2 regions of the Paenibacillus sp. FSL K6-1318 genome follow, and region 2 is predicted to be linked to the other one. Evidence: riboswitches for the same ligand, from Rfam matches in the RefSeq annotation. Region 2 holds a riboswitch; the other holds the start of a gene.

Region 1 (14,914 bases), 2.5 Mb from region 2:
CGTGTATCTCTTGGTGAACAACCCCTGGAGCCTCAGCAGAGGTTAACCGAGGGAGAAGAGGTCGTTCGTTTGCCGGAACTCGCACATTGTAAATTGATGACTGTACTTGTATCGATATAAGGTGAGCTTTAGTTATACACAATCCTGATCAGAAGGGAGGTCGGATATCGGTATGATTTTTCCAACTAAACGGTTGAAAAAGCTGTTCCACCTTATTCATGGTGAAGGACAGGAACAGGCTTGGACGAGTCAAGCACTTGCAGACAGGCTGGAAGTTACGGTGCGTACCATTCGGGATGATCTGAAAAAGTTGGATCATATCCTTGCGGGGCATGGCGGGAGCCTGGAGTCTAAGCGCGGACGGGGATATTCCATTCGTGTGCATGATGCGAAGCGGTATAATGAGCTGTTGGAGGAACGGAAGGATGATGGGCAACAAGGTGCGCCAGTACCTGGATCGCCTGATGAGCGTATCCGTTATGAATTGTTCAAGTTGCTTGGTGAACCGGGTCATATTAAGATGGAAGACCTCGCTGATCAGCTGTATATAAGCCGTGCAACAATGAACAATGATCTGAAAATCATTCGTCAGATTCTGGAGAACTACCAGCTTCAGCTTCAGATCAAGCCAGGACATGGTGTGAAGGTCGTCGGAGACGAGCAAAGGTTCCGTTATTGTCTTGCCGAGTACGCCGATGCGCGAGATGAAGAATTGGGACCGGAGGGAATGACTGCTGCACAGGAACGTTTGCTGTATCCAATCGAACCTGCGCACATCCGCGAGATCGTCATTCGCCATGTAGGCAAACAGGATGTTCGTATTGCAGATGTGGCGCTGAAAGATCTGATTACGCATCTGGCTGTTATGGTATTGCGCATTAAACAGGGGCATGAACTGGAGCGATTCGAGAAAGTGGAGGCGAACCTGCAGGATCAGCAACTTGCACAACACATTATTCAGGATCTGGAGTCGTTATATTCCATTCACTGTCCAGTCGGAGAGCGAGATTATCTGTTGCTTCATATTGTTAGTAAAAAAATGACCGCTACCGATTGGAATGGACTCCGAAGTGACCCATTATATGTTGCTGTACAGCAGATGCTGGGTCATATCTATGATCGGTACACCTATGATCTGCGAGATGATGACCGCTTACCGAATGATCTCTATGCCCATCTGAAGCCCATGATTACGCGGTTGGAACATGGCATGAATATGCGGAATCCACTGCTGGGACATATACGTAAATATTATCCACTCGCTTATGAGATTACGATAAGTGCAGTGAAACAGCTACAGACATATGTACCTCATGAAATCAATGACAGTGAGATCGGTTACCTGGCTCTCCACATTGGGGCAGCATTGGAACGTAAATACCAGATTCCTCATCGCAAACGGAAATCCGTATTGCTCGTCTGTGGATCAGGATACGGCACAGCCCGTATTCTTGAATCGAGATTGCGTTCTTTATTTGCAGAGTTGGAGGTTTCACGTGTAGTTTCGCTACGGGAGTACGAGGAGATGGGGAGTGTGCCCGAAGATTTGGTCATTTCTACGATCCGGTTACGGGAGTCCAAAGGCAAGCCGTCAGCTGTCATTGCTGCGATTCCATCGGAACGCGACATGGCAACGATCACGCATCTGGTGCGAACCAGTGATGAGCAGGAGGAAATGACGCTGCTGCGTTACTTTGATCCAGCGTTGTTCGTATTTCGGTCCGATCAGCCTGACAAAATGACACTTATGGCTGAGATGAGCGGGGCACTGTTGGAGAAGGGAATTGTAACGGAGCAATTCTGGCCCGCTGTGCAGGAGCGGGAAAAAATGGCTTCAACCGCGCTTGGAAGAGGTATGGCCATTCCGCATCCCATGGAGCTGAGTTCAACCCGTACGACCGTATCGGTATGTCTGCTTGAGAAGCCGATTCCGTGGGATGAGGAGAATGAAGTACATGCTGTATTTATGTTATCCATCTGCAAAGAGGATTACGAACAGGCGATGGGGATTTATGATCTGTTTGTAGAATTGATCCGGCAGGAGGAGCAGTTGGAAAGCCTACGATCCTGCGGCAGCTTCGATGCCTTTGCCCAACTTGTATGCGAAACGTTGAGTCTGAAAAGTACCGAAGTGTATTAATATATATGTTCACTAAGGATAATACCACTGTCACTCCGATGACAGAATAACCTTCCGATCGCTGTTATCCCCAGATTTTTCTGATCCCCTTTTCGAAAGGGGAAAATCCGTGGATAAAGGCGAGGCGTATGCTTCCGAAGTAGCTTTCTTTCAGAAAGCTTTTGGCTTTGCTTCTTCAAGTTATTTCTGTCCTCTCCGTTATCGTGTAATTATTAAAGGGAACATATATAGATCAGCTCGTTACTATGTGAAACTGACCCAACCTAAAAACCGTCCTTCATCAGATTTGATTTGTCTGATAGAGGACGGTTTTTATTCGTTTACACAAACTATAGATTAGATATGTTTGGATATGACCTCTTCCAGTCCTTGAGCGACAGAATGCGGACCCCGCGCCAGATGTCGTTCATACAGATGCAGGCGGACGAAGCTCTCATCCGTTCCCATCGCTTCGGAGAATATTCCACTGAGTCCACGAGCGCGGCGATCGATCTGTAATAACAGTTCCAACGAATCTCCCATCGGATAGAACAGAACTTCCAGTTCATCCAGATGCCCACGGAACTTGCTCGTTGGCACAAATTCGAATTCCTGCACAAATGGCAGATTGCCGCCCAGCTTCGGCGCATAGTCGTTAGTCACTTCGCGTAGCTTGAAGCCAAGGATATCAATTGCATCGAGCACGGTGTTCATGTCTTTGCTAGGAACAACATGCAATCTGTCCCGGTCGGATGGGTCCACGGCGCTTGAGATATCGAGGCCCGTTTCTACCCACACTTCTGCACGATGCAGTGTAATAGGCAGATTTTCTGGCAGGTCAAATGAGAAGTCTTTCTCCAATTTGGCTCCAGGCTGCAATGTGAAACCTTCGGTGAGCAAATATTTGGCTATAACGGCTGTTTCTTTTACTTTGCGATCATCGCGCTCCCGTATGTAATGGGTTTTGATTGAAAGATAGATTCGATCTACGTTCTGTTCCACATCTCCACCCTCAATGTACACGACCCCCGAGATGATTCCTCCAGGCGTGACCTCTGGTGTATGCAATTCCGTATTTACTTTGGCTGCTCCAACACCTACACTGGCTAACATTTTCTTGAAAAATGACATGCGCTCAACCTCCAGATCAGATGGTTTACTATTTGGGGATAAATACGACTTCGACCTTAATACGGAAACTGGAAGAGAAGCGTTTCAAATTTTAGTAAAAGATATCTCCCTATCAAAACAGGAGAATCGACTTACCTATGTCGAATATTTCGGGAGAAGGAAGTTTTTGTCAGGAGGTCCTCTATGGGCATGGAATGGTACGATATGATCGCAAAACGTAATGGGGGTTACAGGAGCAGAGCTTTGTTTACGCTGGAAGGTAACTCTGCTGAAGATACTTTTGAAGAACGGTTGATTAAGTTTCTGCCTCAGTATAGATCCGTGCTCGATGCAGGCTGTGGACATGGTGAGTTTACGTTGAAAATGTCGGCATACACCGATCATATTACAGGGTTCGATAACTCGGAAGAGATGATTAAGATTGCCCGAAGTGCTCTTCATTCAAGTTTGATTACGAATGTGGAATTTGTATGCACTACGACTAAAGAAAAGATGCCCTTTGCAGATGAGCAGTTCGGTCTGATCTATGATCGCAGAGGTCCAACTTCCATTATTGAGCATGAGAGATTACTGCAAAAGGGTGGGGTTATGATTGGTATTCATACGGATATAACCAAGGTGCGAGAGCGATTGGAAAGAAATGCGTATGAGGAAATCAAGATCGAGGAATTTAACGAGGCACTCATGATTTTCCCGGATGAAAAAGAGTTTGCCATCTTTCTCTCCGATATCCCCGGAAACCCGGATTATACACAGCATGAGTACCGGGGACAGCTGGAAACCAAGCTGGAGGAGAACCGGATTAACGGTAGACTTGCTGTGAGAGAACGCAAGTATATCTGGCAAGCCGTAAGGAGCTGAAGTCGAGTGAACACAGAATTTTCAGAAAAGAAATATGGTGAAACTGGTGTCAAAACCAGCTTCGAGCAGATGGCGAACGGGGAACAGAAATATAAAATGATAGCAGAAGATGGCAGTTATTATTGTAGAACAGTTGCTTCTTCCCACGGAGCATGGCAAAACAGTCATGTACACGTCAGTGTAACGGAGTTTTATGTGGTACAAACCGGATGGATTGCTTACGCCAGTTATGGGGACGATCAGATGCTTTCCATCCGAGTGATGCGTGAAGGAGAGCACATCGTTGTCCAGCCGGGAGTCCATCACAATGTATATATGTCAGCCAATAGCGTTATCCATACAATTAAATATGGGTTGAATACACATAGTGATTGGTCTGCTTCTCCGGAATTAGACTGCGTTACACAGACATTAATGGAGAGCGAAATGCTTCAAACTTACGGATAATATTGGGGGTTAAATACATGCGTAGAAGTACGATATGTTGGCTAACTGGCATTGCGATTGTTATTGTAGCAACTTTCATTGTATATAATAATTTGACTCCGAGCGTTACAGAGCAGGATGTTAGCTTAAAGGGCACGATTCGGCAGACCGCTTCGGAGAAATACGAGGTACAATTATCTATTACACGCAGAAAAGAAGATAAGAGTCAGCATACTGTATATCCCGTTGTGCCTGGCTGGGGCTCAATAACTTTTAGTGATAATAAAAAGGACAACCGATTTATTCAACCCGTTTCCGTCGGCAGCACGGGTGCAATGGAAGGAATTCTTCGTCAAGCGTTACAGAGGCAGTCATCCACGGCAATGACTGAATTTTCAGGGTTCTCCATACCTGATGCAGCGGGCACGTACAAGATGCGTTTTACCATTCATCCTTTGGATGAGAAAGCAGAACTCATTCAGCATCCCATGATCTATTATGTTCATAAAGAAAATGTTCTGGGCAAAGACCTGAGTTGGGTCTCGGGAACTCCACTTGAAATCATTAAGGAGTACGCAGAGTGAATAATGTATATGAATCGAACGAAATCGCCGTACGTTTCTTGAAGATTGAAGATGAACACCACTTGGTGAAGTGGCTGTCTGACCCGGAAGTCCTTCAATACTATGAAGGCCGTGATCGGCAGCATAATCTGGAACTGGTAAGAGAACATTTTTACAATCAGGATGATAATGCTACTCGTTGTATCGTTGAGTATGGAGGAAATCCGATTGGATACATTCAGTTCTATGAGCTTGAGGAAGAGGAACGAACGGAGTATGGTTATGGAGACACGGATGAGATCATCTATGGAACGGATCAGTTTATTGGTGAGGTAGATTACTGGAATAAAGGTATAGGTACACAGTTGATGCAATCCATGCTGAATTTTCTGATTAACGAAAAGCATGCTCGAAAAATAGTCATGGACCCTCAAGCCTGGAACTTGCGAGCGATATCCTGTTATGAGAAATGTGGTTTCCAAAGGATTAAGCTCTTGAAAAAACATGAGCAGCATGAAGGACAAATGCGAGACTGCTGGCTTATGGAATATGCCCTGTAGATACTGTTTAAAGTTATTTTGAATCATACAAAGAAGGAGGAATAATGGATGGATGAAAGATTTCCGATAGGACCATTTGTACACACGGGCGAGGTTACGCCTGCACAGAGAGAGCAGTGGATTCAGGACATTGCTGAGCTGCCTGAACGCGCGCGCGAAGCAGTAAAGGGACTGAGTGAAGATCAATTAAGTCTGCCGTACCGAGAAGGCGGATGGATGCTCAAACAGGTGATTCACCACATGGCAGACAGCCACATGAACAGTATGATTCGTTTCAAGTTGGCACTGACAGAGGATACACCAACGATTCGACCTTATTATGAAGAGCGCTGGGCTGAATTGAGTGATTCAAGAGACCTGGATGTTGAATTCTCGCTTCAGATTCTGGATGCCCTCCATCGTCGTTGGGTGTTTCTGTTAAACGCGCTGACAGATGCAGATTATGCCAAACAATTTTATCATCCCTCATCGGAAGAAACGACAAGACTGGATTACAATCTGGGCATGTATGCTTGGCATGGCAAACACCATGTTGCTCACATCACATCGCTTCGGGATAGACTTGGAATCTAAAGAACCAATAGATCTGTTATGAAAGGAGTGCATCATGACGAACATACATATACGGCTCTTAAATGAGAATGATCCATTTGTAATCTCGCAGGCTTTTCAAGCACAGGGATGGCATAAATCTGCCGAACAGTATCTTCGTTACTTGGCTGAACAACAGAATGGGGAACGCGTAACCTTGGTAGTTGAGTTAAATGGAGAATTTGCCGGATACGTTAATGTATTGTGGGTATCATATTATCCAGCGTTCAAGGAGCAGGGGATTCCTGAAATCAACGATTTCAATGTGCTGATGAAGTACCAGCGCCAAGGTATTGGTTCACGGTTGATGGACCGCGCAGAGGAAGTTATTCAGGAACGAACGGATGTAGCAGGCATTGGTGTAGGCGTATTTTCCGATTATGGCAAAGCGCAAATTCTATATGCCCATCGCGGATACATACCAGACGGTCAGGGTGTACACAAGCACGATCATTACATTCAGCCGGGTGAAGAAACAATTATGGACGACGATGTTGTACTTTATCTTACGAAGAAGTTAAAAGCCACGCAATAATTTCATAATATATACAATGATGAAAGATGTCATGTATACTAGTTGTAAATATCTGTTATGTGTGCCTGGCGTAAACGTGGATTGAACCACGAGGGAGCACATATATTATATGCCGTACGCCTGGGCAAAGTGTTTGATCTTTTGATCAAACACTTTATTTATTATTCAGGGAATGAAAGGAGCGGCAGCAGCAGGTTTCCTGAATGGAAAAAGGGCTACTACCAACTCATCTGCTTATGATTTTTTGACTCCTTATTGTGCAGAAGTAATTTCAGCGCGTGTAGTGCGTGATGGTAATACGGTAACTGGTGCGGGGTTACGGCTTCCATTGACCTGGGACTATACTTGGTCGAAATGGTAACGTCTATGGAGATCGTCCTTCAAGTTCAACAAAAACTAGAGTATCCATATTATGAAGCTGGTAATTTAAAAGATGTCTACATGCACACTAAAGGGTAGGGGATAAAAAGATGACTATTCGCCTTTTTCAAGCAATTGATCAGCCAGCCGTGCTGAAAATGATGACGGATCATCATTTTCAATTTCCTTCGTTTATACGCGATCAGTATCCTGCGCGCTGGGATTCATTTTTAAAAATGACGGATGAACGTATCAGTGCTTATTATGTCATGGTTGACGAAGCAGATGTTGTCATAGGTCATGCTGGTTATATCTTTCAGTCTACTGTTAACCGGTATGAAATCGTTGGCGTTGTTACATGCAAATCACACCTTCGACAGGGAGTAGCACGTACACTAATTACAAATATATGTATAAAAATAGCTGGATTTGGATGTAGTGATGTAATGCTTTACACACTGGATCATGAAGAAAATAAAGCGGCGCTTGTATTTTATGAACGAATGAATTTTCAAAAAGAAGGTGTCGATATGAATTATTATACCTCGGGGTTTCATAGACTTTCCCTTGTTAGAACCCTATAAGGGAACTCCAAGAAACTAATTGTATTGGAAGCATAAAAGTGTACTTCAGTTTAAGTTGCATGTACCACGAAAGAAAGATGATAAAAAAGCTGTCCTGCATGTTATACTCTATTGGAATTTGAGGAATGATAAGCAGGATGTTGAGAGATTAGATGATTAGAGGAGTGAATGATGCATGTTTAGCAAAGTCGGCCAGATTATGTTGTATGTCAACAATCAGGATGAATCATTGGCATTTTGGACGGAAATTGCGGGGTTCCATATTGTGGATGAAGTAAACCTTGACGAGGGTATGAGATGGATTGAGATTGCGCCTACCCCAAATTCGCAGACGAGCATTATTCTTCATGACAAGGCGTTTGTGGAGCGGATGTCGGCGGGTATAAATCTGGGCACACCTTCGTTAATGTTCTTCACCGAAAATCTGGATCAATTATATGCCGACTTGTCTGGTAAACATGTAACGGTTGGAGAGATTGTCGAGATGCCAACGGGGCGTGTCTTCAACTTTGCCGATAACGAAGGAAATTACTTTGCAGTACTGGAACGGGCGAAGTGAATTACAACTTAAAACAGCACTATTGCAAGCGATCGACATCCCATGTCGGTCGTTTTTTGTTGGGAAAAAGCTTATGTTTTCGAATATAAAACACAAGAAAAATAGAGAACTACTGGGTAAAAATGTTATAATAGAGTGTGGATGATTTAATGAAAATAACAAGAATTTGATAGCGGAAAATGAGGAGTGGAACGGGAATTTAAGGAGGAATGTGGTTGTGGAAAAGACAATTAAAAGTGTACAGGATCTATATGATATGCTCGATGCGGACTTCAGATCTGCCAAGCAATTTTGGGAGCCATTCTATGAGGATCGGAACAGACCCATCCCCTTTTTCCCAAACAAACCGGATGAGAATCTGGTAACGCATGTGAATGCAGGTCTGCTGACAGGTGGCAAGGCATTGGAACTGGGTTGTGGCCCGGGCAGAAACGCGTTGTATTTAACCCGCCAAGGCTATCAGGTAGATGCTTATGATCTTTCGGAGACAGCGATTGCCTGGGCTAAGGAGAGGGCGGCAGAAGAGCAATTGGACGTACACTTTGAATGTCGCTCAGTGTTCGAACTGAACCCAGAGCAAGAATATGATCTTGTCTACGACTCAGGTTGTTTGCATCATCTGTTACCACATCAGCGCATTCCCTACATAGATATGATCCATAATGCACTCCGTCCAGGAGGAACTTTTGGAATGACTTGTTTTGCTCCGGGTTTTGGCGATATTGGTGGGCCGGAAACCGTTATGAATGATTGGCAGGTGTATCAAGAGAAGTCGATGCGAGGTGGTCTTGCGTTCACGGAGGAGAAGCTTCGCTACATGCTGGAAGATGGCTTTGAATGTGTGGAGTTCCGTGCAATGAAGGCGATGGAGCAGCATGAACCATGTTTTTGTGTACCTTTTCTGTGGGCCACGTTGTGGAGAAAGAAAAACTCGTAAGAGTAGGGGAATTACATGCATTGAAAATAGAGGAGGAGTGGTATCAGAATGGGAACGCAAACAGGAAGAAGACACTTTATCATTACAGGCACATCCAAAGGGATCGGTTTACAACTTGCAGAGTTATTATTGGCTAAGGGGGATTACGTTTACGGTATTTCACGCGGGCGTTCGGATCTGTTGGAATCAGGCGAGGAATGGAGCGGGCGTTATCGCCATGTTCAGTATGATCTTGCCGACCTGACTGGGATTGATGATTTGATTACACGTGTATTGAGCCAAATTCCGTCTCAGGAAGCCGATTTCATTGGACTCATTAATAACGCAGCGATGCTAGAGCCTCTAAAACCTATCGATCAATGCAGTGCGGCAGAGATCAGTCAGAGTCTTAACATCAGTCTCGCAGCGCCAATGATATTGAGTTCCTCTTTTATTCAACAAACGAATCACCTGTCCGCCAGGCGTAAAGTTGTCAATCTCTCATCCGGTTCGGGAAGTTATCCCGCGCCTTCAATGGCAGTGTACTGTACATCCAAGGCAGGTATGAACATGTTCACCCAATGCGTATCCTTGGAACAAACGGGCAAACAGAACCCTGTTGAGATTATTGCTTTTGATCCGGGGATGGTTGATACGGAATTACAGGCTGTTGCACGAGGCAAAAGTGCAGAGGAATTTGCGCTGTCTGGGCTATTCACCCAAGTATATGAAGCAGGACAATTAAGATCGCCTCGAGACGTAGCGATGCAGTTGATCGAGCGGATCGATGAACACAGTGATGCAAGCCATGTTATACACGCTGTTGAGAGTTAATATGATATATGTATTTCGGTTTGTATTCTTTACGAAGTGTGAAAACCTTTTTGATATAAGCCCAACTTCCCTGTACACTGATAACAGCGATCGGAGCAACGATTCGTATTCGTAACGGTGACCCTGTAACAACGGAGTCTAATTACCTTATTCAACCTTAGAAGATCAGAAACGTGGTGAACTCTCTTGTTTAAAATTATGCTCATTGAAGACGACGAATCGTTATTCAGTGAAATCAAGGAACGCTTAACCCAGTGGTCGTATGACGTGTATGGTGTGCAGGACTTTGGCAAAGTATTGCAGGAGTACAGCGTGATTCAGCCGCAACTGGTCATTATTGATATTCAATTGCCCCAATATGACGGGTTTCACTGGTGCCGGATTATTCGTTCGCACTCCAATGTGCCGATTATCTTTTTGTCCTCACGGGATCATCCTGCGGATATGGTCATGTCCATGCATTTGGGTGCAGATGATTTTATCCAGAAGCCTTTTCACTTCGATGTATTGATTGCCAAGATCCAAGCGACTTTGCGGAGGGTGTACAACTATAATACAGAGCATATTGAACTCCGGACTTGGCGCGGTGCTGCTATTGAATATGTGAAGAATACGTTGACCTGCGGGGATGAATCTGTCCTGTTAACCAAAAATGAAATGTTCATTCTTAAAGTGCTGGTCGAGCACAAAAATCAGATTGTTACCCGTGAGGATCTCATCCGGAGTTTGTGGGATCATGAGCATTTCGTAAGTGATAACACGCTGACGGTTAACGTTAATCGGTTACGGAAGAAACTTGAACCCATTGGACTGGAGCGTTTCATTGAAACCAAAGTAGGTCAGGGCTACATGGCAACGGAAGAGGCGGAAGCATGATCGGCAAGTACATACGGGAAAAGGCTAGTTGGTTATGGCTGTTGGTAAGCATGCAGCTTATTATCTTATTTGTGGCCTACATGGACTCGTCCATTCCATTCCAATCTGTGATGTATATCGTAGTATTGAATGTAGTGGTATGCCTTGTTTTTATCTGGGCGAGATACCTGAAAGAGACCCGTTTCTATAAAAAATTGAGCACCTGGGATCATACCTATGATCTGAGAGAACTCGAGATCGCCGAAAGTCCATATGAGCAGATTGTACATGAGGCCGTCAGTTCCCAGACACAGCGGTATCGTAAGGAGTCGTCACATCATTTTATCGCTCTGGAACAGGAGAAGGACGAGATGTTGTCTTGGATTCATGAGGTGAAGACCCCACTAACAGCGTTGCAACTGATGATCGAGCGCTTGCCAGATGACAAGCTACAGAGCCAAATGACATATGAATGGTTACGAATCCATCAGTTGCTGGATCAGCAGCTTCATCAGAAGCGGATTCCATTTATGCATAATGACTTATTCATCGAAGAGACGGAACTTGAACCGGTGCTGAACGGAGAGATTCGAGCCCTGAGATCGTGGTGCATTTCCAAAGGCATTGGCTTCGATGTCTCCCTCACGGTTACTCGCGTGCTGACAGACAGCAAATGGTTAGGATTTATTATCCGACAGTTGCTGAGCAATGCGGTGAAGTACAGTGATTCATCGGATATCCTCATTGCAAGTCGGGAACAGGATGGACACCTTGTGCTGATCATTCAGGATCACGGGCGAGGGATTGAGGCTCAAGATCTGCCACGTATATTTGATAAAGGATTTACGTCCACCCGAGGCAGAATGGATGGGTCGGCTACCGGGATGGGTTTGTATTTGGTTCGTCAGGTGGTCCAGACGCTTCATATGAGCATTCATGTAGAATCTTTTCCTGGCGAGGGCACAACCGTCGCACTTACTTTTCCGCGAAAAAACGACATGGTGCATCTTTCAGGCGTGTGACAACAATGTCACATGCTTTTTGGTTTTGTTCGGTGAATCGCACGATAACACTGCACATCCCGCCTATGATATAGACATGAGCATTTTGCAGAAGTTCAAAGAGGAGTGAGTGGGATATGTGGATACTGGAAGCCAAAAAAATTCATAAAGTCTATGGTAATAAACTGAACAAACAGGAAGTGCTAAAGGGGATTGATCTTGGGGTAAGCAAGGGAGAGTTTGTCGGTATTATGGGGCCTTCGGGTTCGGGTAAAACAACGCTACTTAATGTACTTTCCTCCATAGATCGGGTGAGTCAGGGCACGATTGATATTGAAGGCAAGGAATTCACCGGAATGAAGGAGAAACAGCTGGCTGAGTTCCGCAAACATCATCTGGGCTTCATTTTTCAGGAATACAATCTACTGGATACCCTTACGGTGAAGGAAAATGTATTATTACCGCTCTCGATTACGAGCATTCCAAAGCAGGAGGCACATCGGAAGTTTGAACAGATTGCCGGTGAACTGGGAATCTACGAATTAAAAGACAAGTATCCATCTGAGATTTCGGGTGGACAGAAACAGCGAACGTCCGCAGCACGAGCATTTGTCCACGAGCCGAGTATCATTTTTGCGGATGAGCCGACAGGAGCGCTGGATTCCAAGTCGGCTTCGGATCTGCTCAGCAAGTTAAGTGATATGAACAATGCACGAAAGGCGACCATTATTATGGTTACCCATGATCCGGTTGCCGCAAGTTATTGCAGCAGAGTAATCTTCATTCGTGATGGTCAGATCTATACCCAACTGAATAAAGGAGACGAGTCCCGGCAATCGTTCTTCAACGATATTATCAAAACCCAGGGCGTGTTGGGTGGTGTGCAGCAATGAGCTTGAGTTATATCATCTTCCGCAATCTGAGGAAAAATCTAAAGAATTATTATCTCTATGTATTTGCGCTCGTGTTCAGCGTGGCCTTATATTTTTCCTTTGTGACGTTGCAGTATGATCCTTCCATGGATGAGGTAGCTGCTTCAACGAAAGGTGCGGCCGCCATAGGCACATCTTCGGTACTTTTAATCGTCATTGTCGGCATCTTTTTGCTCTATGCCAATACGATCTTTATCAAGCGGCGCAGCAAAGAAATTGGGTTGTTTCAATTGATCGGACTGACGAAAGGCAGAATTTTTGGCATTTTGAGTGCGGAGAACAGTATTCTCTATTTTGGCTCCATGGCTGTCGGTGTGTTAATTGGGTTTCTTGCGTCCAAGCTGGTATTGATGATCTTGTTTAAAATTCTCGGTGTCGATGCGATTACGAAACTGTACTTCTCGCCAATGGCCTTGCTGCAAACGGTCATCGTCTTTACGGTCATATACCTGCTCATCATGCTGATGAACTATACCTTTATCAAGGGGCAGAGTATCCTCACGCTCTTTCGGGTATCGGCCACTTCGGAACAACAGGTGCAGAAGATGTCTGTAGGACAGATGATTATAGGCGTCTTGGGTATTGCCTTGATTGTGTATGGATACTTCTTGTCTGCACGGCTGTTCAGCGGCGAGGCAATGGATATGCAGCAGTTAATGTATACGATGCTTCTGATTCTGTTCTCGGTCATATTGGGGACATATCTGTTCTATAAGGGATCGGTAAGTTTTATTTTTAATCTGATTCGCAAAAGTAAAAACGGGTACCTTACCATTCATGAGGTGTTGTCTTTATCTTTAATCATGTTCCGCATGAAGTCCAATGCACTGCTACTCACGATTATTACAACCGTGTCGGCGCTTGCTATTGGCATGCTGTCGCTCAGTTACATTTCGTATTATTCGGCAGAGGCGCAGGCCAAGGAAAGCTTGCCGGAGGATTTCTCTTTTGCTCAGGTGGATGTAAAAAATCGCTTTGTAGCGGAGTTGGAACACAAACAGATTCCATATGAGGAGAATCATAGACAGCCCATTTACATTGAAATTGATGCTCATGAGGTGATGGATGAGTCCATGGCGGACCAGTACCTGCTCAGTAGTGTGGTGAGTGACAACATGGTGGATAACATTAATCTGAAGCCAGGTGAAGTGGTTTTCATGGGATATGGAAATGCCATTAAGCAGTTGATTACCATTCAGGAGAAAGGTCCAATCGTCTTGCATGGATTGAAGCGAACGCTGGACCAGCACCTGATCGGAACCACCAAACAGGGAGTGCTTCCTTCGTACTATACAGGGGGTACGCCGGTTGCGGTGGTGCATGAAACGGTATATCAGCAGCTGCGACAGGATCTCGATCCCGAGCTTCAGAAACCCGAGCGGGCTGACTACTATGGTGTGCGTATTCTGAACGAGGGGCAGGCTGAAGAGGCATATGCCGTATATAGGGAGCAGCAATTGGAAGCCCCAAGTTTCTCCCAGATTGAGTTCAGAAATAACCAACGTAACAATATGGGCTTGATTATGTTCATTGTTGGTTTTCTTGGTTTAACCTTCTTAATCACATCGGGGTGTATCCTGTACTTTAAACAAATGAATGAGAGTGAAGAGGAGAAGGGCAATTATACCATTCTTCGTAAGCTTGGATTCACGCAAAGCAATCTGTTGAGAGGAATTCAGATCAAGCAGTTGTTCAACTTCGGTATTCCGCTTGTGGTGGGACTGAGTCATAGTTATTTTGCCGTGAAATCAGGTTGGTTCTTCTTTGGTACGGAGCTGGCGACACCTACGGTCATTGTCATGATAGTCTATACATTGCTATATTCAATTTTTGGTCTGTTGTCCGTGTGGTACTATAAGCGGGTGATTAAGGAAGCTTTGTAGAATTGGGATCAGGAGTATGCTGATATAGCAAAATAGGTTGAGTAAAGGGCAGCTGTAATGTGTACAGACTGCCCTTTTTCTTGCTTTCTATCCCTGCTCAGAACCGGTGTTATATTCACGGATTGCTTTTTCAATATCGTCTCCAGTCCATCCTTCTTCATGGGGAACGATAATCTGTTGTGTGAACGTCATCTCGTAACGCTC
Region 2 (14,914 bases):
TCTGTTGTATCGCGCAATACGAGTACAGGCACACCAAACGAAGGCGCTTCTTCCTGCAAACCGCCTGAATCAGTCAAAATCAAGTGAGTATGCGGGTAAAAGTTATGCAAATCCACCACGTCTAGTGGATCAATTAATTGAATACGGGGATGATTCCCCAAGATCGCGTGAGCCGGCTCCTTCACAGCAGGACTTGGATGCACCGGGTACACGATGGCAATATCTTCAAATTCGTCGGCAATCCGTTTGACGGCCTGGAAAATGTTGCGGTGAGGCTCGCCCTGAGATTCACGGCGATGAGCTGTCATCAGCACAAGGCGTTTGCCTTGGGCCCAATCAAGTACCGGGTGCTTGTAGTCCTCCCGTACTGTATATTGAAACACATCTGTTACCGTGTTGCCTGTGACGTACGTACTAGACTCCGATTTATTTTCTTTGGCAAGATTCGAAGAAGACCAGTCCGTAGGCGCAAAGTGTAGATCAGCCAGTACTCCCGTCAACTGACGGTTCATCTCTTCAGGATATGGAGACAGCTTGTTCCACGTCCGCAGCCCCGCTTCCACATGCCCTACCTGAATCTGTTGCAGAAATGCTGCATAGCTCGCTACAAAGGTAGTCAATGTATCCCCGTGAACCAGTACAATATCCGGTTTAGCTTCGGCTAACACTGGCTCCAAACCGCCAAGCACACGAATTGTAATTTCATTCAATGTCTGACGGTCTTTCATCACATCCAGATCATAATCGGGATGAATGTCGAAAACTTCAAGTACCTGATCCAACATCTGGCGATGCTGCGCAGTTACGCAAACAATAGATTCAATAGACTCGGGATGTTTTTGCAATTCCAAAATAAGCGGAGCCATCTTGATGGCTTCCGGACGCACCCCGAAAATCGTCATGACTTTAATTTTCTTGGACATTCGAGCAAAGCCCCTTTTCTATAAGTTCCGATTACAAGCATGCAATATGCTTATTTAGTGCCGTATAGACGGTCTCCTGCATCTCCAAGTCCTGGAACGATGTAACCATGATCATCCAGACGGTCGTCCAATGCTGCCACATAGATATCCACATCGGGATGTGCATCCTGTACAGCTTTAACGCCTTCCGGTGCTGCCACCAGGTTCATCATCTTAATTTGAGTACAGCCACGTTTTTTGAGCACGTCAATGGCTGCAATAGCCGAACCGCCAGTCGCGAGCATCGGATCAATCACAATCAATTGACGCTCTGTTACGTCTGTAGGCAGTTTGGTGTAGTATTCTACCGGTTGCAGTGTTTCCGGGTCACGGAACAGACCAACATGTCCAACTTTTGCCGCTGGCAACAATTTCACAACGCCATCCAGCATTCCAAGTCCTGCACGCAGAATCGGCACCAGTCCGAGCATACGTCCAGAGATGACTTTACCTTGTGTTGCGGCTACAGGTGTCTGTACATCAATCGTTTCCAGTTCAACATCTCTTGTAATCTCATAAGCCATCAACGTTGCTACTTCATCCACCAATTCACGAAAATCTTTCGTATTCGTACGCATGTCGCGTATAAACGTCAGTTTGTGTTGAATCAAAGGGTGATCACATATTACTAATTTTCCCATCTAATTTGTCCCTCCGGTAAGTTCTTCATGTTCAGCATTTCCAAATATACCTAGCCACCATTCATGGGCTCGATAAATCCTGTATATTATATCATCACCAACAACGAATTACACCATCAAAGGGCACCCAATCATTACAGAATACCGAATCCTATAAAAAACAGGACCGGAAAATGATCCATCCGGTCCTGTTTTGCTCATGCTGTTGTGTTATTGAGATAAGGAAAATGATAAATACAATTGCACTCCGCCACCAGAATGCTCCTTCAATCGCTGTTATTCCCGAATTTTATGAATCACCTTATGAAGGTGTAAATTCGGGAATAAATGCGAACGCTTCGCTTCTACGGCCTCATTCTGTCTGCTTCGTTATTTTGTATTCCATTTTAGAGAAACTCAAATACAAACAGCACGAGCAATATTTTTAGTAATCCTAGTATTTAAGGTCGGTATAGAGCGGGAATTGGTCTGTCAGTGCAGTCACTTCTGCACGAGCTTCATCCAGCTTCGCCGTATCTTTAGGATTTTTCAATGTTTTGGCAATAATCTTACCAATAGCAACCATCGCTTCTTCGTTCATGCCACGGGAAGTTGCAGCAGGTGTACCAATTCGAATACCGCTCGTTACAAACGGGCTTGTAGGGTCGAATGGAATTGCATTTTTGTTCACGGTAATGCCGATGGAATCGAGTACATGCTCAGCTTCCTTACCTGTGATGTTCACACTGCGTGTGTCGATCAGCATCAAGTGGTTATCTGTACCACCAGATACGATGTTCAATCCTTCAGCAATCAGTGTTTCAGCCAGAACCTGTGCGTTTTTCACAACATTCTCTGCATACGTTTTGAACGATGGCTGCAAAGCTTCACCGAATGCTACCGCTTTGGAAGCGATCACGTGCATCAGAGGTCCACCTTGGGAACCAGGGAATACGGCTTTATCAATTGCTGCTGCCCATGCTTTACGGCACAGGATCATACCACCACGAGGTCCACGCAGCGTTTTGTGTGTTGTTGTTGTTACGAAATGCGCATGTGGAACTGGGCTTGGATGCAATCCAGCAGCAACCAGTCCTGCGATGTGAGCCATGTCCACCATGAACAATGCGCCTACATCATTGGCGATGGAAGCCAACTTCTCAAAGTCAATGGTACGCGGATAGGCACTTGCACCTGCAACGATCAGACGAGGGCGGTGTTTGAAAGCCGCTTTGCGCACTTCATCATAATCAATCAGGAATGTGTCTTCTTGTACACCGTATGCTACGAAGTTGTACAGCAAACCGGATGCGTTAACCGGGCTACCGTGTGTGAGGTGTCCACCATGGGCAAGGTTCATACCGAGTACAGTATCACCAGGCTTCAACGCTGCAAGATATACCGCCATGTTTGCTTGTGCACCGGAGTGAGGTTGAACATTCACATGTTCTGCTCCGAACAATTCTTTTGCACGATCACGCGCGATGTCTTCAACGATGTCCACATGCTCACAACCGCCATAGTAACGTTTACCTGGATATCCTTCAGCGTACTTGTTGGTCAGAACAGATCCCAATGCTTCGATTACTGCTTCACTTACGATGTTCTCGGATGCAATCAGTTCGATGTTGTTCTGTTGACGTTTCAGTTCAAGATTCATTGCTTCCAGTACTGCCGGGTCATTCTTGCGCAATTGTTCCATGATTAAATTCCTCCCAGTTATAAGTGAAGTTATAAAGCGGAACTAATGTTTACACGAAAACGGCGAGTGCAACACCAATCTGAAGAAACGAAGTGGTCGCCTTTATCACCGGATTTCCCCTTTAATAGGGAATTAAAAAATCTGGGGATAACAGCGATCGGAAGATGGTGATGCAATCAAAGTCAGGAGTGTAACCCAATCAGTCTCGTTTTATATGTTAGTCACAAAATGTCGAATCTGGTTGTTCTTCCATACGATACACCGCGCGTTCGCCGCCAATCAACTTCGGACGAGTCAACGCTGTCGTCACACGTGCATCTCCAACATAACGGAGCGCTGTACGAAAAGGTACGGCTACATGCCGGAGATGCATTCCAATCATCGTCTCCCCAATGTCCAGTCCCGCATGGGCCTGCAAATGTTCAGCCAGGCATGGATCGGTCAGCGAACGATATGCTGCGGATGCCATTGAACCTCCGGCCTTGGGCACGGGTACTGCACCAACCTCAGTCAATCCAAGACGAGTAAGCACAGAACGTTCCATTACCAGCGCACGGTTCAGATGCTCACAACATTGGAATACTGTGTCAAAACCGAACTCCTCCTGCACCTCGCGTATACCCGCAAGAAGCTGCTGCGCCACCTCAATGGCACCACTCGTACCAATCCGCTGGCCTGCGACTTCACTTGTGCTTGTACCGATCACAACGATCTGTCCAGGCCCAAGCTGTCCGGCAAGCGCCAGTTCATGCAGAATGGATGCGGTCTGTTCCTGCAATCCGGGTTGTTCCGAATCTAACTCAATAGTCATCCTATCATCGCCTCCCGATAAAATCATGCCCGCTTTAACTTGGTTGTCCTTTGTATTCTTGCACGGCATCTCAGGTACTATTATAGCGAATAATCAGATGAAAGACGAAAAAAAGAGCAGTCTGCGGGTAACGCAGAATTGCTCTTTTGCCCAGGCGACCGGCCGTTTGTTCCGGTGCTCCATCGTGGTTATGCCCACTTCGTCGCCAGTTACACCGGATCCCTGTTTTCCCCTTCATCATAAAACAACCCGCGGCTAAAATCAACGGTTAATTTACATCATGTGTCCTGTTTTTATAACCTGCCCTGCAGGATCAGAATTATCCTAGCTTATCCAAAAGCCGGTCCAATGCGGTCCGAATCTCGGCCGCAGCGATATTGTAATCATCACGACTTCCACCAAACGGATCAGAGATGTCGAAACTTGGAATTCGTTGTCTGATCTCGATAGCTCGCTCACGCTCCGATGCCAGGATCTCTTGCCCAAGGGCACGTTTCATCTCCAGCGTCGCAAACAGGCTGTCCAATTCCTGAACATCATTCAATACCTGTTCATCATCCTCCACATATTCTTTCAATGTATAGGTTTTGTGGACCGAGTCGGGAAATACCTGCATGACATGCTGTTTATGACTGCGTGTTAACGTAAGAACCAGATCAGCCCATCCCACCAAGTTGGAGCTAAGTTGTGTGGAATGCGGCGGACCTTCAACGTTATGATCTCTCAAAACTGCTTCAGCATGACGGGAAATCGGCATACCCGACGTTGCTGCGACACCTGCGGAGCGAACCTCTACCTGAATGCCGCGCTCCGATGCCAATTTTCGCAAAAGCCCCTCTGCCATGGGGCTGCGGCACGTATTTCCTGTACATACGAATAAAATATGTTTCATTGTGTTAGCCTCCCCATTTTACATATGATGCGAATGATATGATTTCTCAAGTTTTATTCTAAAATATAAACAAAAGTCCAAACGCAAGCAAGATTGCGCCACCAATGGCTTCACCGTAATCACCAAGATTCCGGCTCACCCGGCGACCTAATAGCAGACCCATAACCGACATCACCCCGCCACACAGGCCGAAAGCAAGTACGGTCAATACCAGATCACTACTAAACATCCCTAGTGAAACACCCACGGAAAACGAATCCACACTTACACTGAGGGAGAACAAAACGACGCCGAGCAGGGAACGGTGGTCCACCAGCTTCGTATCGCCTTCTCGGAATGCATTCAGAATCATATGACCGCCCAGCAGGATAAGCAATCCACCTGCCGCATAGGTCGTAATGTCACCCAGCAGCGAGCTGACGTATTTGCCCATGTACATGCCGATGAGCGGCATGATGATATGAAACAGCGCTGTTACTGTACTGATCCGCAATACATCCCGCAGCCGAATGCCCTTCATGCCAATTCCGATTCCGAGCGAGAACGCATCGAGGCCAAGCGCAACAGCCATGATCAAAATGGTTACCAACTGCCCTACATGGGCAGACACATCCCACATCCCCATACCCCCAAGTCACGTAAAGGTTCTTGTACACGTTATGCGGACAAGGACTCAAACATGACCGATGAAAGGTAAACGGCGACGGATCTAATGATTTCGATGCTGGCTTTATAGGTATATTGATGTTGTTTTGTAAAAAAGTTGAGCACTCTCCTGACTGTATGATCAGGAGAGGTTATGAGGGTTGCTGGTTGCCAACTTGTATGAGTTGGTTCCCCGCAGCCTTGAGCAGCCGATTCATGACGGCTGCTCCCAGCCCTTCGCGTGAGCAGGCTTCAGCCACAATATATGTGGCGCCTTGCTCATCGCAGCTGCGCAGCGCGGCATATAGCCGGCGCGCTGCTTCTTCCAGCTCGCTGGCGTCGCCCAGCGAGAACACGGCATCGGCGCGGTACTGCTCCGCGTGCTCGGCGAACGCCAGCACAGCGGTGCGCTCTCCGCGCAGCGCCGCCTCTGCAAGGGCGGCGCCGATCCAGGCCGCCACCGCTGCGGGCGGCCCCTCCACCACGCACAGCGCCCCTGCGGGTGCGTAGTGCGTGTACTTCATGCCCGGCGAGCGCGGCGCCGGGCTGCCCACGCCATCGGCCACATCCGCGAGTAGCGCGGGGTCCGTGGCGACACGGGCGGCAACGGCGGACAGCTGTTCCGCCGTAATGCCGCCAGGGCGCAGGATGGTGACGGTACCGTTGTCACCGACCTGCACCACCGTGGACTCGACGCCCACCCCGGTGGGGCCGCCGTCCACGATGCCGCCGATGCGGCCATCCAGATCCTCGCGCACATGCGACGCGAGTGTCGGGCTTGGCCGCCCGGAGCGGTTGGCGCTTGGCGCAGCCACAGGGCACGCCGCCGCCGCGATCAACTGCAAGGCCACCGGATGGTCCGGCATGCGCACGGCCACCGTGTCCAGCCCGGCGGTGACACGCGGGGACACCGCCCCCGGCCTAACCGGCAGCACAAGCGTCAATGGTCCCGGCCAGAAGGCCGCCATTAGCGCTTCCGCCGTTTCATTCACTTCCGTGACCAGAGCATCCAACTGGTCACGGTGCGCGATATGCACGATCAGTGGATTGTCAGAAGGTCGGCCTTTGGCGACAAATACGGCCTCCACGGCTGCCGTGCTACGCGCATCAGCACCCAAGCCATAGACCGTCTCGGTCGGAAAGGCCACCGTCTGACCTTGACGAATGCAGGCTGCGGCGGCCTGCAAGTCGGCGAGCGCCTGTTGATCGGCGCTCCCCTTTTTCACATCCACCGTTTCAATATTACCCATTCCATGATCATTCTCAGCGCTAACCAAGACGCGTACATCCCACATCTCGGTAACCAGCTCTCCCGGAACTTTCATATCACGGTCTTCTTTACCATCCCTCATCTCAGAGGTGTGTTGCAATGGTTCGTTTTCTCTGCTCATATATCATCATTCCTAAACTTCAAGTAGGTTAGTTCATATCCATATTCAATATAAGTAATTATAACATACCTGTCCCGCCTCGGATGCCCTTCACACTTCACTCCACGCATGAGTCTCAATGTAACTTCACCACCAGTTCATATAAAAAAGGCAGCTTCCTGAATCGAAGTCGCCCCTTTACATAGTACAAATTCGTTGTTATGCGAATAATCCAGTGACCCAACTCCACAGTTTCACAGCCATATCCCACAGAAAGAATCTCGCCTCCGGTGTATCTCCCTGTACGGATGCCTCTACATCTCCAGGTTCTGCCGTTATGGCCGATACCGTTGAAGGTTTCGCCAGGGCATCCCCAGTCCCTGCATCAATGAAGCACAGCGGCGGGAACAACACACACCACCAGTTCTGACCTTTTCCTTCGCCCAGCGTGATCCGAACCGCTTCATAATCGCCAGCAGGATACACGGTACCACCATATAGTTTGGTCGGGAACGGAACAGAACCCAACTCCACCTGATATGCATAATGCAAGCCACGACTCGCTAACTCTTCTCCTACTTTATTCTCAATCTCGGACAAATGCTCACGAATGACCTGGCGCGCTTCATCCAGACTTTGCGGATTCTCCAGCTCGGCTACCCACTCGCCCATCTGAGCAACGACAGCATCCCGAATCTCGCGTTTCACCAATTGATCTCCCGGTGCATCCGAGTTTGCTAGAATACGCAAACGAATCGATTGTTCTGGAATCGCTGCGGCTGCCACAGCTGCATCCGTTTTCTGACCTTCCCACATCATGATAATCATCATAAGACATACAATAATAAGTCCAATTTGCTTTACAATTCGTCTGTTCATTCCGTTCTCCCCCTCGGCTCTCTGATCACGTTGCCTGCAACTCTCTCATGTCTATCAGTATGCCCCGGAGAACCGGAAGTAAACCTAGCATTTGCAATAAATCTACTAAATCGATACTATGATTTACATTCCCTCACCACTCATGCTAAAAAGGCTGATCTGCACCTGGTTACAGGGCAAATCAACCTCTTTATTTCTAAGTACGATCACGTTATACGCTCCATCACTTAACTTTTCGCCTATACCGACTCAACAGTTACACAGCACTTTTCTCTTTCTTGAGCATATTCCATAAACGTTCCGATAACCGGGGTTGCTGCTCCCCCATCAGAAGTTCATCCTCCTCTTCTTGCCCGTACAACTTAATGCTCATGACTACACCAATACAAGCCATATTAATAAGCAAAGAGGTCCCCCCGTAACTGATGAACGGCAACGTAATACCTGTGAGCGGCATCAGCCCAAGGAACGCCCCCACGTTCTCGAACACCTGATACAATAGCATCCCGATAATGCCTACAATGATGACGGGTCCCGCGCGATCTCTGCATCTCAGAGCAATCAGCACCATGCGGTGGATCAGAATAAAGTACAACAGAATCAGTATGGATGCACCGACAAACCCAAACTCCTCTGCGATCACGACAAAAATGGAATCGGAATACGTATAGGGCACTCGTCCACTCTGAACGGATGTTCCTTGCAAATAACCTTTTCCGATGATACCCCCTGAACCAATGGCCAATCCTGCATTTTTCGTATGCCAGGAAGCTTTGGAGGTAGCCTTTTCCGGTACAAGCCAGGGGTCAATCCGTTCCGCCCAATGCTCCCTTTTTATCTTTTCAAGAAAGGTGAACACTTCGTCATGGTAGAAGGTATAGGCTTTGACAAAGCCAAAGAACGCCACTGCCACAATCGCCAGCCCAATCAATGCGTGCTTTAGTCTCATATTTCCAATCCAGAATACCGCAGCCACAATAACCACATACCCCAGCGCATTCCCCAGATCATTCTGAGCCATAACAAGAGCAAACGGAATAAACGCCCAACAGCCAATCGGCACAATATCTCTCCAAAATTTCAGCGTACCTCGTTGTCTCTTCACGATCAAATGAGCGAGAAACAGAATCAGAATCATCTTGAACAGCTCTGCCGGTTGAAAAGAAAAATTGTCGCCCAGCTTCAGCCAGCCGTTGGCATTATTGATTGAACTGCCCAGGACATTGGCCAGGATCAGCAGTATGATCCCCAAGCCATACAAATAAAACGCATATTTCACGTATAACTTGTAATTCACAAGCCCGATTATAAGCACCGCAATAAACCCGGCTACATAGAAATAAATCGTTTTGACATGATGATTCGCCAGGTTGGCATCTGTCTGCGTTCCGCTGTAAATCGCAAATATACTTATAATCATGAGCAACAGCATTACAAAAAGAATCACACCGTCCATCTTCTTCAGCATTCTCAACATGACTCCGTCCAGCCCCCTGAAATCTATCATTCTATCATTTCCAATTAAACTCAATATTACCATTGTATATAATTGGATAATAAAAAGGAAATCTGGATCGCTTCAGGTTAAACATTGAATTATTCCATGGCCGCCGATTAACACCGTAAAAACAATAAAAACCCTGCAACATTCATCCCAATGTGACTTGGGCTGATCTGTTCCAGGGTTCTATAGTTAACGGACTCATATGAAAATACCTGACGTGTTATTTCAAGTTTTGATTCGAGAACGTTATTGCTCTTGCTGGGATGGCTTGCGTCTTAGCAATTTCTTCACCAAATCGGTAATGCTAGGTTGTTCCGCAGAGCCGAGGATATCCTCGTTCTCTTCCGTATGAACCTTGATACTCATCACAATCCCCATACTGATCATGTTGATCATAATGGAGGTACCACCCGAACTAATAAACGGCAGCGTAATCCCTGTCAATGGCATCAGACCAATGAATGGACCGATATTGACAAAGATTTGGTAAAGCAGCATCGCTATAATACCTACAATTAGATATGGCCCGGCACGATCCTTACACTCCAGTGCAATCAGCACCAGCCTGTGAATCAGGATAAAGTACAGGAGAAGCAATACCGAGGCACCGATAAAGCCAAATTCCTCCCCAATCTGTACGAAGATGGAATCCGCATAGGCCAGCGGCACCCGATTCGACTGAATCGTCGTGCCTTCCATATACCCTTTGCCTGTAATACCACCAGAACCAATCGCAAGCTTCGCATTATACGTCTGCCAGAGCACATCTCTTGAGGTCAACTCTGGTACAAGCCAGGGGTCAAAACGATCCGCCCAGTGTGAACGTCCAATGCCATTCAGAAATTTAACAATCTCATCATGGTAATGAATATACGCCTGTGTACCACCGATAAAGGCAGCCACTGCGATCATAAAGCCAATAAGGGCATGCGTAAATTTAATGTTACCAATCCATAGTAGGCCTACAAGAATGACTACATAACTTAACGCATTTCCCAAGTCATTTTGAAGCAATACGAGTAGTAAAGGCGGCAGAACACAGAGTGAGATTGGAATAACATCACGCCCAAAATAGAGCGGACGATTTTTCTTTCGGGCCAAAAAGGCCGATAAAAACACAATCAGGCATAACTTGAACAACTCAGCAGGCTGCAAACTGACCCCGAAGATAGACAGCCAGCCTTTCGCCCCGTAATACTCCTTACCAAAGAACATAACAAATATGAGCAGGAGCATACCCACGCCATAGATATATAAATAATTTTTGATTATGAATTTATAGTTGATCATCGACATCCCAAAAAAGACTACGAAGCCCAAAATATAAAAGATCACTGCGCTTTTCGGGAGTGCCTCCAGCTTTGGACGACCAAACGTTGTACTGTAAATCGACAAAATACTGATACCCATCAGAATAACGAGTATAAAGACAATAGAATAGTCTATCTTTTTAAATTTGTGCAGCATGTAATTATGTTCCCCCAAGCATTCAGAAATCTTCGGTATATCTCATTGTAGAGGATTTCACGGCAAAAAGAAAACCCGCAGAACCTTACATTTTCGTCACCTGTTCCGAAGTACGAACACCCAGGACATGCCGCTCGATTCCGGCAAGGTCCGGTACAATGATAATTTCCGGCCAATGTCCCGCCGATTCAAGCAAATCTGCGATGTCGCGAGCCTGCCCCTGACCCAGCTCAAAACCAATGATCTGCGGCGGCGCAGGCAGCAGCGCCAGTTGCTCCAGCATGATACGGTACGGTGCAAGCCCGTCCGGGCCGCCATCCAGTGCCATGCGCGGCTCATGATCGCGCACCTCTTGCTGTAACCCGGCGATATCCGCCGCCGGGATGTATGGCGGGTTGGACACCAGGATGTCCACCCGAGCCCCGGCGAACGGGGCCAGCAGATCGCCTTCACGGAAGTCGATCTGTACGCCGTTCGCGGCCGCGTTCCGCGCGGCCACTTGCAGGGCAGCCGCCGAGAGATCCCCGGCGCCGACCTGCCAGCGCGGGCGCAGTGAAGCCATCGTCACCGCGATGGCACCACTGCCCGTGCCGATATCGACGGCGAGCGGAGCGCCGTCAGGAAACACGCGGTCGGCTTCGCGCAGCACAGCCTCGACCAACAGCTCGGTCTCCGGCCGCGGAATCAGCACGGCCGGCGTGACCTCGAAGGGCAGCCCATAGAATTCCTGGCTGCCGATAATGTATTGCGCCGGCTCACCCGCAGCCTTGCGCGTGACCGCGTCCTCCCAGCGGCTGCGATGCTCGCTGGGAAAAGGCTCCGGCTGCATCATGTAATACGCGGCGCCATAAACGCCGAGTACATGTTCCAGCAGCAGCCGAGCATTGTTTTGCGGCTCGTACACGCCGCACTTCTCCAAAAAAGAGGAAGCCTCCACGAAGGCTTCCCGACAGCTCTGTTCCGGCGTCATGACAAACTGCGCGCGGGTCACAGATTATTCTCCTCTATCCATCAACTCGGTCTGCTGAGCAATCGTCAGTGCAGACAAGATATCTTCAATCTCCCCGTTCATGATCTGATCCAGCTTGTGCATCGTCAGACCGATACGGTGATCCGTCACACGGCTTTGCGGGAAGTTGTACGTACGAATCCGCTCACTGCGGTCGCCCGTTCCCACTTTACTTTTCCGCTCAACGGATATCTTTGCTTCCTCTTCCATACGTTTCATATCGAAGATACGTGTACGCAGAACCTGCAACGCTTTTTCTTTGTTGGAGTTCTGTGATTTTCCATCCTGACATGTCGCAACGATTCCCGTTGGAACGTGCGTTACCCGTACTGCGGATTTCGTGGTATTAACCGATTGTCCACCGGCACCACTGGAACAGAAGGTATCAACACGGATGTCTTTATCATGAATTTCGATATCAAAATCTTCAGCTTCAGGCATAACTGCAACCGTTGAAGTTGACGTATGAATACGTCCGCCAGACTCGGTTGTTGGAATACGTTGTACACGGTGTGCGCCGCTTTCGTATTTCATTTTGCTGTATGCGCCGCGTCCGTTGATCAGGAAAACAACCTCTTTGAATCCACCGAGATCATTCGTGTTCACGTCCATCAGCTCTACACGCCAGCCTTGTGCATCTGCATAACGTGTGTACATACGGTAAAGATCTGCTGCAAACAACGCTGCTTCATCTCCACCAGCTGCTCCGCGAATCTCCACAATAACGTTCTTGTCGTCATTCGGATCTTTTGGCAACATGAGTACACGAATCAATTCGTCCAGTTCTTTCTGGCGAGTGCTCAGTTCGTCAATTTCCATTTTGACCATTTCGCGCATCTCATCATCCAGTTTTTCGCCCTGCATTTCCTTGGCTGCTTCAAGATCCTCACTTACCTGTTTGTACTCATTGTACGCTTCATAAGTCGGTTGCAGATCGGATTGTTCTTTGGAATATTCCCGCAACTTTTTGTTGTCGCTTGCTACATCCGGGTCACACAGCAACTCACTCAACTTGTCATAACGGTCGGCTAACGCCTGTAATTTATCCAACATGTATAGTCACCTCACGCATTATTTTGTCCATGCAAATATCGTTTACAATAATTATTTCGGTTTCATTATTCATAACATCTATAATCTATATTCCACAACGCACAGGATTCTCACCGAATCCCCTGACCGCAGCATGTATTCACATTCATGTATGATCGACGTATAACATCGCTACAACGTCATCAAATCCTTTACTTTTAAAGTGATATCAAGAAATCGTGTACCCTGTGTGAAGCCCGCTTCAGCTCATCCGTTCGAGCGCGAAATTCAACGTGGTATACGACTCTTAATTATAGCATATTCTTATGGTTCTGAATAGTAACTGTTCCGCAGGCGGATGAACTAATTTTTATAATGCAACTTTCTCACCCTTCACTCGTGACCATCCTGCTCATGAATTAGCCTACCGGAAATGAATGTAACAAATAGATCATTCAAGTTTCTTTCTGATGTTGTAAAATATATACAATGGACTCTATAATTCATGGTTCTGATATTTTAGGAGGGAATGGATGATATGAACTTAACACCAGCTGTTTTTCCAACAGAAAAATTAAAGATTGCTTTGGCACAGTGTTCTTCGATCGACGGAAATATTGAAGAGAACGTTAACAGGGCTTATGAGATGATTGAAGAAGCTGGAAAAGAGCATGCCGATATTATTATGTTTCCAGAAAAATATCTTACAGGGTATGTGCCAGAAATCGTAGAATCCAATTTAACTGAATATACGCTCTCCATTAATGATGCGAGGATTGAAAAATTGCGTCAAGCATGTCAAAAGTACGGCATTTGGTCAATCATCGGAACCCCTGTAAGAAGAGGCGAGGATGTGTTCATCTCTTCAATTATAATAGATCCCCATGGAAATGAAGTAGGCTTTTATGACAAGTCTCATTTGTTTCAAACGGAGAAGGAAATATTTTCAACCAATAATGAGCAGGTCATCATCAAATTAAAGGGCTGGAACATTGGGATGGCCATCTGTTATGACGCAGGTTTCCCTGAACATTCTCGTCTTTTAGCACAGAATGGCTGTCATTTATATATGGGTAGCTCTCTCTTTAGTAAAGGAATGGGGTATAAAGAGTCACGAGTATGGTTTCCTGCCCGCGCTCTGGATAATACGATATTTACAGCGATGTGTAATCACGTTGGAACAACCGGAGTCTGGGATACGTGTGGACATAGTGGTGTATGGAACCCTCTAGGTGATAATCTAATTGATGCCTCGCAAGACAACGTTGAATTGCTGTTAGCTGAATTAGACCCCGATCTTCTTAATCAAGCTAGGAATGGCGAAAGAATGCTTGCAGATTCGTTTGATATAAATAAAGAACACTATTCTTTCAAGACTATTGTTGGTAACTAAGCAATCGTCGTATGAATTGAAGTATACATATGTACATTACGATTGAAGTGGCCCAATACATCGATACTAAAAACCCTACAATCTTCACGAGAAGATCGTAGGGTTTTGGTTATTGAATCTACATATAAAGGTGTAACAACTTATACGTTGAAACGGAAGTGCATAACGTCGCCGTCATTTACAACGTACTCTTTACCTTCAAGACGAAGTTGTCCGCGCTCTTTGGCACCGTTCATGGAACCCGCTGCAACCAGATCGTCGTAGGAAACAACTTCTGCACGGATGAATCCGCGTTCGAAGTCGGTGTGAATGACACCCGCTGCGCCTGGTGCTTTCGTTCCTTTACGGATTGTCCATGCACGAACTTCCTGTACGCCTGCTGTGAAGTATGTGTACAGACCGAGCAATTTGTAAGCCGCTTTGATCAACAGGTTCAGACCGGAATCCTCGATACCGAGTTCTTCCAGGAACATTTGTTTATCTTCGCCTTCCAGCTCAGAAATTTCTTCTTCAACCTTTGCACTAATTGGCACCACTTCTGCGTTCTCAGCAGCTGCGAATTCTCTTACTTTTTGCACGTAAGCATTGTTCGCCACGTCGCCGATTTCGTCCTCAGCTACATTGGCTG

Evidence for each region. A riboswitch is a leader RNA that binds a small molecule or an ion and turns the genes downstream of it on or off. The one in region 2 is predicted to bind ZMP and ZTP.
Region 1: it holds a riboswitch for ZMP and ZTP, as region 2 does, so the genes downstream of both, NYE45_RS08070 (GNAT family N-acetyltransferase) here and NYE45_RS27450 (TIGR01440 family protein) in region 2, are expected to answer to the same signal.

What each region holds. Positions count from the first base shown of each region.
Region 1 is NZ_CP150270.1:1,795,759-1,810,672, forward strand. Features, by position in the region: gene mngB (mannosylglycerate hydrolase) at 1-120, shown strand, start outside; gene NYE45_RS08030 (BglG family transcription antiterminator) at 173-2,140, shown strand; gene NYE45_RS08035 (sporulation protein) at 2,477-3,250, opposite strand; gene NYE45_RS08040 (class I SAM-dependent methyltransferase) at 3,434-4,111, shown strand; gene NYE45_RS08045 (hypothetical protein) at 4,118-4,558, shown strand; gene NYE45_RS08050 (hypothetical protein) at 4,576-5,121, shown strand; gene NYE45_RS08055 (GNAT family N-acetyltransferase) at 5,118-5,660, shown strand; gene NYE45_RS08060 (YfiT family bacillithiol transferase) at 5,709-6,233, shown strand; gene NYE45_RS08065 (GNAT family N-acetyltransferase) at 6,268-6,786, shown strand; ZMP/ZTP riboswitch at 6,838-6,919, shown strand; gene NYE45_RS08070 (GNAT family N-acetyltransferase) at 7,257-7,730, shown strand; gene NYE45_RS08075 (VOC family protein) at 7,906-8,289, shown strand; gene NYE45_RS08080 (class I SAM-dependent methyltransferase) at 8,507-9,226, shown strand; gene NYE45_RS08085 (SDR family NAD(P)-dependent oxidoreductase) at 9,275-10,039, shown strand; gene NYE45_RS08090 (response regulator transcription factor) at 10,226-10,915, shown strand; gene NYE45_RS08095 (sensor histidine kinase) at 10,912-11,916, shown strand; gene NYE45_RS08100 (ABC transporter ATP-binding protein) at 12,033-12,788, shown strand; gene NYE45_RS08105 (ABC transporter permease) at 12,785-14,710, shown strand; partial or broken gene NYE45_RS08110 (SRPBCC domain-containing protein) at 14,798-14,914, opposite strand, start outside.
Region 2 is NZ_CP150270.1:6,101,991-6,116,904, forward strand. Features, by position in the region: gene wecB (UDP-N-acetylglucosamine 2-epimerase (non-hydrolyzing)) at 1-923, opposite strand, end outside; gene upp (uracil phosphoribosyltransferase) at 974-1,603, opposite strand; gene glyA (serine hydroxymethyltransferase) at 2,037-3,284, opposite strand; gene NYE45_RS27450 (TIGR01440 family protein) at 3,502-4,095, opposite strand; ZMP/ZTP riboswitch at 4,237-4,318, opposite strand; gene NYE45_RS27455 (low molecular weight protein arginine phosphatase) at 4,415-4,987, opposite strand; gene NYE45_RS27460 (manganese efflux pump MntP family protein) at 5,046-5,606, opposite strand; gene NYE45_RS27465 (L-threonylcarbamoyladenylate synthase) at 5,785-7,023, opposite strand; gene spoIIR (stage II sporulation protein R) at 7,222-7,881, opposite strand; gene NYE45_RS27475 (FtsW/RodA/SpoVE family cell cycle protein) at 8,138-9,358, opposite strand; gene NYE45_RS27480 (FtsW/RodA/SpoVE family cell cycle protein) at 9,632-10,852, opposite strand; gene prmC (peptide chain release factor N(5)-glutamine methyltransferase) at 10,938-11,822, opposite strand; gene prfA (peptide chain release factor 1) at 11,847-12,914, opposite strand; gene NYE45_RS27495 (carbon-nitrogen hydrolase family protein) at 13,432-14,286, shown strand; gene ychF (redox-regulated ATPase YchF) at 14,427-14,914, opposite strand, start outside.